Regions from separate parts of the Actinomadura citrea genome, predicted to be linked through region 2. Evidence: riboswitches for the same ligand, from Rfam matches in the RefSeq annotation. Region 2 holds a riboswitch; the other holds the start of a gene.

Region 1 (4,698 bases), 6.3 Mb from region 2:
TGCCCCACGGGGTCTCGGCGTCCACCGGGACGAGCACCTGGGCACCGAGGAGGATCTTGAAGAACGTCTCGGTGTCGCGGCGGCGGGCGGCGTCGAAGAGGCGCTGCTCGATGTCGTTCTGGGGCTCGAAGCGGTCGGTCATCCGCTGGGCGGCGCGCTGGTCGGCCCAGGTGGCGAGGCCGGGGAGCTGCTGCGCGAGGACGGTGCCGCCCGCTGGTGAGCCGGAGTTGATGGCGAGGAGCCAGTGGTGGTCCGGCCAGTAGCGCAGCGCGACGGTGAACGGCAGCGCGATGTGCTCGGTGCCGGGCCCGGACGCCTCGGCCAGGCGCTCGGGCGAGGTGAAGACCGGGACGACGGTGGAGCCGTCGACCTCACGGGTCTGCCACGGGAAGCCGGGGCGGCCCGGACGCAGCGAGAAGTCCATGTCGTCCGGGACGGGCAGCAGCACGTCGGTGGCCGCCAGCGTCTGGAGGAACAGGTCGTGGTCGTTGTTCGCGGCGGCCCGCAGCAGCTCGCGCTCCACGTCGTTGGCCGGCTGGAACTCCGGGCGCGGCGCCTCGCGGGGCAGGTCGCGGTGCTGGTCGCGCAGCTCCTCCCACGGCGGGGACGCGCGGCCGACCTGCGGGGGGCGGCCGTCGCCCTCGGCGACCTGCCGGACGAACCAGGCCGGCAGCCGCGCCTCGATCGGCAGGGCGGCGGGGACGCCGCGCGCGGGGGCGTCCACGGCGAGCCACCAGCGGCTGTCCGGCCAGCTCTCGGCGATGTCGCCGAACCGGACGGTCATGAAGTGCTGGTAGGACGGCCCGAGGCACGCCCGCATCGCCGCCGCCGACGTGTAAACCAGGACGTGGACCCGGCCGTCCTCCTCCTGGGTGGGCCACGACGGCTGGGCCTCCCCCGCGAGGACGCCGTCCACCAGGTCGGGCGGAACGGGAACGACGAGGTCGGCGTCCGCGAGGAGGCGGAAGTAGCTCTCCTGGTCGCCGGCCCGTACGGTCTCCTGCAGTCGGTGCTCCAGTTCCGACGTGGGTCGCCACGCGTCGGCCACGGTCGCCACCCCCTGTTTCTAGCGTGCTCGTCCCCGCGCGACTGCCTACGCTACATGGGCGAACAGGACCAAAGAGCATAATCATCTGACTGCGCGCGAGAGTTCCCAGGTCGGAGGCTGTCAGCGCGCAGTCAACGCGGCGAGGGCGGTGAGCAGCCGGTCGATGTGCTCCTCGTCCGTCCCGATGCCGATGCTCGCGCGGACGGCGCTCCGGTCCTCGCCCAGCAGGTGCCGGACGAAGGGATGGGCGCAGAACTTCCCGTCGCGTACCCCGATGCCGTGCTCCTCGGACAGCGTAAGCGCCACGTCCCGCGCGTTCCAGCCGTCCACGGTGAACGACACGATTCCGACGCGCGGCGCCCGCTCCCCCCACAGCGTCAGCTCCCTGACGCGGGGGAGCGCCGCGAGTCCCGACCGCAGACGTTCCACCAGCTCCTCTTCGCGGGCGGCCAGGTCGTCCCAGGCCGGGGACAGCGTCTCGCACGCGGCGGCCAGCGCGAGGGCGCCGAGGACGTTCGGGGAGCCCGCCTCGTGCCGCTGCTCGGCGGAGGGCGCCCACCGGGTCGTCTCCCCGACCGAGGCGCTGGCGCCGCCGCCCTTGAGGTAGGGCTCGGCGGCGCGCAGCCAGTCGGCCCGCCCGGCGAGCACGCCCGCACCGAACGGTGCGTACAGCTTGTGCCCGGAGAACGCGACGTAGTCGAGGCCGAGCGCGGTCATGTCGAGGGGGCGGTGCGGGACGAGCTGCGCCGCGTCGACCGCGATACGGGCGCCGTTGCGGTGCGCGACGTGCGCGAGCTCCTCGATCGGCCACAGCTCGCCGGTGACGTTGGACGCGGCGGTGACGACGAGCAGCCGCGACCCGATCGGGCACGAGCGCAGCGCGCGGTCGGCCGCCGAGAGGGCCTCGGCCGGGGTGGCGGGCGCCGGGAGGCGCACGGCGCGCTTCCACGGCAGCAGCGACGCGTGGTGCTCGCTCTCGAAGACGACGACGCTCGTCCCGGCCGGGACGGCGTGCGCGAGCAGGTTCATCGCGTCGGTCGTGTTGCGCGTGAAGACCACGGCCGAGCGCCGCCACGCGCCGAGGAACGACCGCACGGCCTCCCGCGCGTCCTCGTAGGCGGACGTCGTGACCTGGGACGCGTACCCCGCGCCGCGGTGGACGCTGCTGTAGTACGGCAGCGCGCGGGTGACGGCCTCGTGCACCGCCTCCAGACAGGGGGCGCTGGCCGCGTAGTCGAAGTTGGCGTAGGGGACGTGGCGGCCGTCCCGCACCGGAACCGGGACGTCCGCTCCGATGACGCGGGGAAGCGGGCGAACCCGGACCCCCTCGGGGCGCGTCACAGCAGGCGTGATGGGGGAGCGGGCGAGCAGCGTGGGCATGCCGGAACCTTCCGGGTCGGGGACCCCGGGATGTCCGTCGGGATCCGCGCTTGCCGGAACGCGGTGCCGCGTCCGGCCAGGTCCTCACCCGGGGCACCCCATCGCGGACGAAGGGTTGCCGGCCAGCAAGCCGGGGCTTTGCGCTGGCGCTCATGACCTCATGCGGAAGTATATGCGGAGCCGATCGGGGATCAAGGGGAGGGTGCGATGCGGTACGGGGTGGTTCGGACGCTGGCCGGCGGCGCGCTGGTGCTCGGCGCCCTCAGCGGGTGCGGGGCGCTGGGCGGCGGCAACTCCGGCCAGGTGTGCACCGACACGAAGAAGGCGTTCCAGCAGTACGTCACCCAGGTGCGGAGCCTTCCGGCGGCGGAGCCCGCGCAGTGGCGGCAGGCGACCGAGCAGCTCGCCGGACGCGTCGACGGGCTCGCGAAGCAGGCCGACGACGCCGACCTGAGCAAGGCGCTCAAGGCGGAGGCGGGCAGGCTCCGCGCCGCCGCGCCCGGGGTCGGCGCCGGCGACGTCTCCCAGCTCGACAGTGTGATCAGGGAGACGCCGGCCACCATCGGAAAGGCCTGCGACTAGAGGCGGGCGCGGGGGCTACCCGCCGGTGCCGGGGCGGCCGAGCGGCCCGTCGCCCGTTCCGCCTCCGGGGTCGCCGCCGGTCCCACCGTCGCCTCCGTCGCCCCCATCGCCCCCATCGCCGCCACCGCCGGGCTGCTGCGGCGGGATGATGGTCGGCAGGTCGGTGGGGGGCGTCGGGATGTCGGGACGCTCCGTGGACGGCGGCGGCTCGACCGGCCCGCCCGTGTCCGGCGGCTGCGTGCCGCCCGGCGGGACGTCCTGCGTCGGCCCGCCCCAGCCGCCGCCGGGCGTCATCGACGGCTCCCCGAAGGACTCGGGCTCGTAGCCCTTGATGTTCACCGCGTCCGACATGTACGAGCGCCACATCTGGGCGGGCAGCTGCCCGCCGTACGCGCCGTACCCGGGGATGTTCAGCGGCTTGCCGTCGCTGCGGAACATCGAGACCGTCGTCGCCATCTGCGGGATGAACCCGTTGAACCAGATCGCGCGGCCCTCGTCGGTGGTTCCGGTCTTGCCGGCGACGTCGCGGCCGTCGGGCAGCTGCGCGCCGGTGCCGGTGCCGCCCTGCACGACCTTCTGCATGGCGTAGGTGGCGTCACGGGCGACCTGCTGGCTGAACGCCCGCTCGCCCTTCTCGGCGAAGGTGCGCTTGTGGTTCTCGTTGTCGGTGACCGACTTCACCACGAACGGCGTCCGGTGCACGCCCTCGGAGGCGAACGTCGAGTACACGCCCGCCTGCTGGACGGGGTGCAGCGACACGACGCCGAGCGGGAACGTGGCGGCGTCCCGCTGCGCCGGCTTCATCTGCGATCCGGGGATGCCCATCTTCTCGGCCATGGCGACGATCTTCTTGTTGCCGATGTCCTGGCCGAGGTTGACGTAGGCGGTGTTGATCGAGTGCTCGGTGGCGGTGACGAGGTTGACCGTCCCGAAGTTCTCGTTGCTGTCGTTGTGGATGGACGCGCCGTGGAAGTACTGCGGGGAGCTGCCGTCGTAGCTGGTGGACAGCGTCTTGCCGTCGTCCAGCGCGGCCGCCAGCGCGATCGGCTTGAACCCCGACCCGGCCTGCGCCCAGTCGCCGAAGGCGCTGCTCAGCGCCTCCTCCAGGTAGCCGCGGCCGCCGTAGAAGGCGAGCACCTGCCCGGTCTTCGGGTCGACCGACACCGCGCCGGTGCGGATCTTCTTGCTCATCCCGTTCGGGGCGTTGTTCGCGACGGCCTGCTTCATCGCGTCCATCAGCCGCTTGTCGAACGTCGTGGTGATCTTCAGCCCGCTGCGGTTGATCTCGTCCTCGCTGTAGCCGCGGCGCTCGGTGAGCTCCTTCTTGGCCACGTTCACCATGTAGCCGCGCTGGCCCTTGAGGACGTCGGTGATCTTCTCCTTGCCGGGGGCCGGGAAGGTCAGCGAGGCCGCCTCGGACGAGGTGAGCGCCCCGTCCCGGACCATGTTGCCGACGATCGCGCGCCAGCGCTGCTCGGAGTAGGCGCGGCGGGGACCGGTCGGGTCGGCGAAGTTGCTCGGCTGCTGGATCGCGGCGGCGAGGTAGGCGCCCTCCGCGGGCGTCAGCTTCGAGACGTCCTTGTTGTAGTAGGCGTGCGCGGCGGCCTGCACCCCGTAGGCGTCGCGGCCGAAGTAGATGGTGTTGAGGTACTGCTCGAGGATCCAGTCCTTGTCCTTCTCCCGGCCCA
Region 2 (4,698 bases):
CGGCAGCCCCTCGGAGAGCACGGAGACGGGCCGGACGGCATCGTCTATCGCGGCCAGAACCGGAGCCGGGGCGAACGTCCCGGCCAGCGGGTGACTGTCGGGCGGCACGGGAAGCCTGGTAGCGGTCCCCGAAACCATCTCTGCGAGGTGGCGCTTGGCCTCGGGCAGCTCGATCAGCTCGGCAACGACCGCCCGCAGTGCCTCACTGTGCGGGTCGGTGCGCAGAAGTGCGCTCTGGGCGAGGGTATTGCGGACGACACGCTCGGCGGCAGGACGCCGCTCACGCTCGTAGCCGTCGAGCAGGCCGGCATCGGCGCCACCGACGACGGAGGCGAGCCTCCAGCCGAGATTGGCCGCGTCCTGTAGCCCGACGTTGAGCCCCTGACCCCCCATCGGGGAGTGCAGGTGCGCGGCGTCCCCCGCCAGCAGCACCCGGCCGCGCCGGTACTCCCGCGCCAGGCGGGCATGATCGGTGACACGGACTCCTCCGTCGAACCTGCCGACCGTGACCTCGGCACCGCTGACCCGGCGGACCGCGGCCGTGAACTCCGCCCGGCTCACCGGACCGCGCCCGGCCGCCCCGAGCCGGTCGAATTCGGCGACCACGATCTCGCCCGGCGGCGGGTTCACGAACATCAGACCGCCCCGGGTCCGGTGCACGCCGGGCTCCACGAGCCCCGTCGGCTCGAGCGAGGCATGCGCCATGAGCACGAACATCGCCGGATCGGTCTCGTCGAACGCGAACCCATCGCGAACGACCCCGCGCCCACCATCGCAACCGACCACCCACAGCGCCTGCTCACCGGTCCCGTCCGCGAAAGCGACATCGACATGGTCCCCGCGGTCGCTGACTCCGGTGACCTCGAGGCCATGGCGCAGCTCCGCTCCGCGCCCGCGCGCCCGCTCGGCCAGCACCTCGACCAACCGGTCCTGCCACACTTGGAGCTGCCCCGGCACATCGGACAGCGTCCCGTCCCGGTCGATCAGCGGGAGCATCGCGAAATGGCCCTTCATCCGGCTCGTCCCCCAGCTCTCGACAAGCTCCGCGATCTCGGGCGGTGCCGCGTCCCCCGGCGCCCCGGTGAAGTCCGCGATGCCCGGCCCGTCCTCGGCCGCCGCCCGCGCCCGCACCGCACCGAGCAGACCCCGCAGCCCCAGCAGTTGCAGCGTGCGGGCCTGCAAGCCCCGGTCACCGCCGTCCTCATGCCCGGCCGCGGCGGACGCCCTCCGCTCGAACACCACGACCGACACACCGCCGCGCCGCAGTTCCGCCGCCAGGAACATCCCCACCGGCCCGCCGCCCACAACCGCCACGTCCCACATGCACGTCCTCCTCCGAACGATCCCAATGTGGACGCCAGTGTCCTCAGGAGCTCGGTATTCATGCGACAGTCACCGAAAGATCCGGCGCTTTGACGCAGAAACGGAGAGCCATGTGACGGATTCGCTCACGGTCGACGACCTGGACCTGAAACTCGTCCAGGCGCTGCAACTCGACGGCCGCGCGGCGTTCAGTACGATCGCGCACGCGCTGGGTGTTTCCTCGCACACCATCGCGCGCCGGTACCGGCGCCTGCACTCCTCCGCCGGCCTGCGGATCCTGGGCCGGCTCGGCACCCCGCCGGTCGAACGACCGCGCTGGATGGTCCGGCTCCGCTGCGCCCCGGACGCCGCGCTGACCATCGCGACCGCACTCGCCCGCCGTCCCGACACCTCGTTCATCGCGCTGGTGTCCGGCGGCACCGAACTGATCTGCGTCACCGAGTCGGCCGACGACGAGGCCGCCGAGTCGCTGCTGCTCCGGAAACTGCCCCGTACTCCCGCGATCGTCTCCATCACCGCCCACCGCCTCCTGCGCACCTTCTACGGCGGGCCGGACGGCTGGTTCACCAAGATCAACGCTCTGACGGGCGCCCAGGCCGCGGCTTTGCGGCCACCCGTCCCGTCCGCCGGGCGACCGGCCGAGCCTGACGACCTGGACAAGGCCCTGCTGGCAGAACTACGCAAGGACGGCCGAGCAAGCCACGTCACCTTGCAGGCGGCCACACGCTTGTCCGAACCCAGCGTCCGGCGCCGCCTGAACCGACTCCGCACCACCGGCACGCTGTACTTCGACGTCCAACTCGATCCCGGCCTGCTCGGCTACCGCTCGATCGCGCTGCTCTGGCTGACTACCTCCCCACCGGCCCTCGAACCGGTCGGCAAGGCGCTGGCCCGGCACCCCGAAGCCGCCTTCGTCGCCGCCACCACAGGCTCCAGCAACCTGGTCGCCGCGGTCGTCTGTCCCAACGCCGACGCCCTCTACACCTACCTGACCGACCGCATCGCAGCCCTGGACGGCATCCAGCAGGTAGAGACGGCCCCCGTAATCCATCAGGTGAAACAACTAGAGATCCAGTAGCGCCCGGGCCTCCCCCTGAGGCCCGGCGGCGGCACCCCGAGTCTTCGGTCGTCCAAATTAGAGTATTCCGACCGTTTTTATATGGTATGTTTCCTCGCGTCACGAGTTCCAGCGCCAAGCCCCGGCTTGCTGGGCGGCAACCCTCCGACCGCGGTGGGGTGCTCCGGGTGAGGACACGGTCGTCTGCCGGACATGCGACGACAAGCGCGGATCCATAAGGGCCGCGTTCCCCGAGGTTTCGGGGAACGGTGACGTGCGCTCGCCGCACACCCATCGCTGTGCCGGCTCGGACATGGAGGAGCAAGACGTGGAAAGGCGATCGGCGTTCGCCGTCATCAGCGCGGTGGCGCTGCTGGCCGCCGCGGCGTGCGGGGTGGACACCGCCGACACCGGCGGCTCGGGCAAGGGCGGCGGGAAGGAACTGACGGTCACGGTGTTCTCGGGGCCGTGGGAGGACCTGTTCAAGAAGTCCTTCGTCGAGCCGTTCGAGCGAGACACGGGCGTCAAGGTGAACCTCGTCCCGGGCGCCAACGCCGAGTGGCTGACCCAGCTGCGCGCCTCGGGCGGCAAGAACCCGCCGTTCGACCTGGTCGTGCTGACCCCCGACGCGGCCCGGCCGGCCGTGGCGGGAAAGTTGGTCCAGCCGCTGGAGACCGGGAAGGTGGGCAACTGGAGCGACCTCGACCCGGTGGAGATCGAGAAGAACACGGTGTCCGGGAAGAGCTACGGCGTCCCGTTGACGATCGGCTCGACCGGCCTGCTCTACCGCACCGACAAGGTCGAGCAGGCACCGGTCGACTGGCAGGACATCTTCGACAAGAACCTCTGCGGGCACGTGGCGCTTCCGCCGCTGACCTACAACCCCGGACTGGAGTTCTTCAGCGCGCTGGTGACCGGCCAGGGTGGAAAGCTGTCGGATCCCGCGGCCGTCGACAAGGCGTTCAAGCAACTGGAGCAGCTGAAGGGCTGCGTGTCGTCCTATCCGGCGAACGCGACGGCCGTGCAGAGCGCCATCCAGAACGGTGAGGCGTGGGTGGTGCCGTACTGGGACGGGCGGGCCTTCGCGATGGCCCAGGCCGGCAGCAAGGTCGGCTTCACCTACCCGAGGTCCGGCGCGGTCGGCGCGCTCAGCAGCTACTTTCTGACCGCGGACAGCAAGAAGACGGATCTGGCCTACAGGTTCCTCGGGTACGTCACGAACGCGACCAACCAGAAGACCTTCGCCGAGGGCAACTGGTACGCGGGTTCCAACAGCAAGATCGACTACAGCCCCGCCTTCAAGTCGAAGATCAAGTACGGCACGGACGTCTACCGGAAGTTCAACTGGGTGGACTACGACGTCGCCACGCCGAAGCTGAACGAATGGCAGCAGCGGTGGAACGAGATCTTCCGCTGACCGGCGCGCCCGCGGGCGGCGTCCCGGCCGCCACCGGGTCCGCCGAGCGCGGGCACGTCGAGATCGAGGGCCTGGCCGCCGGCTACGACGGCCACCGCGTCCTGGACCTGGGCCGGCTGTCGGTGAGGCGCGGCGAGTTCCTGTCGATCCTCGGGCCGAGCGGCTGCGGCAAGACCACGCTCCTGAACGCCATCGCCGGGTTCGTGGCGCCCGAGAGCGGTCGCATCCTCGTCGACGGCGCCGACATCACCGGCCTGCCACCTCACCGGCGAGGACTCGGCATGGTCTTCCAGAACTACGCGCTGTTCCCGCACCTGTCCGTCGCGAGCAACGTCGCCTACGGGCTGCGGGTGCACCGGGTGCCCAAGAGGGAGCGCGCGGAGCGGGTCGCCGAGGCGCTGCGCCTGGTCGGTCTCGAGGAGTTCGCCGACCGGCGCCCACGGGCGCTGTCCGGCGGCCAGCAGCAGCGGGTGGCCATCGCCCGCGCCCTGGCCACCCGCCCGGCGGTGCTGCTCCTGGATGAGCCGTTGTCGAACCTCGACGCCAAGCTGCGCCGGGAGATGCGCGTGGAGCTCCGCAAGATCCAGCGGAGTGTCGGCACGACCATGGTCTTCGTCACCCACGACCAGGAGGAGGCGCTGTCGCTGTCGGACCGCATCGCGGTGCTGAACGGCGGCAGGCTGGAGCAGCTCGACACGCCCGACGAGGTCTACCGGCGCCCCGCGAGCCGTTTCGTGGCGCAGTTCATCGGTGCCGCCAACGTGCTGGAGGGGACGGTCCGCGAGGACCTTGCCCTGGACGTCGGCGGTCTCGCGGTGCCGGTCGGCCTCCCGGATCCGGTCCCCGGGCGCAAGGCCGTCGTGGCCATCCGGCCCGAACGGATCCGCCTGGCGCCCGCCGC

What was found. Region 2 has a riboswitch for S-adenosylmethionine ahead of BJ999_RS05190 (ABC transporter substrate-binding protein). Riboswitches for the same ligand answer to the same signal wherever they lie in the genome.
Region 1: another riboswitch for S-adenosylmethionine. It lies ahead of BJ999_RS33570 (aminotransferase class V-fold PLP-dependent enzyme); the one in region 2 lies ahead of BJ999_RS05190 (ABC transporter substrate-binding protein).

What each region holds. Positions count from the first base shown of each region.
Region 1 covers NZ_JACCBT010000001.1:7,346,491-7,351,188, reverse strand. The annotation lists gene BJ999_RS33575 (SseB family protein) at 1-1,057, opposite strand, end outside; gene BJ999_RS33570 (aminotransferase class V-fold PLP-dependent enzyme) at 1,169-2,428, opposite strand; SAM riboswitch class IV at 2,470-2,586, opposite strand; gene BJ999_RS33565 (hypothetical protein) at 2,636-3,010, shown strand; gene BJ999_RS43810 (transglycosylase domain-containing protein) at 3,026-4,698, opposite strand, start outside.
Region 2 covers NZ_JACCBT010000001.1:1,057,475-1,062,172, reverse strand. The annotation lists gene BJ999_RS05200 (FAD-dependent oxidoreductase) at 1-1,323, opposite strand, end outside; gene BJ999_RS05195 (Lrp/AsnC family transcriptional regulator) at 1,436-2,401, shown strand; SAM riboswitch class IV at 2,499-2,614, shown strand; gene BJ999_RS05190 (ABC transporter substrate-binding protein) at 2,709-3,797, shown strand; gene BJ999_RS05185 (ABC transporter ATP-binding protein) at 3,764-4,698, shown strand, end outside.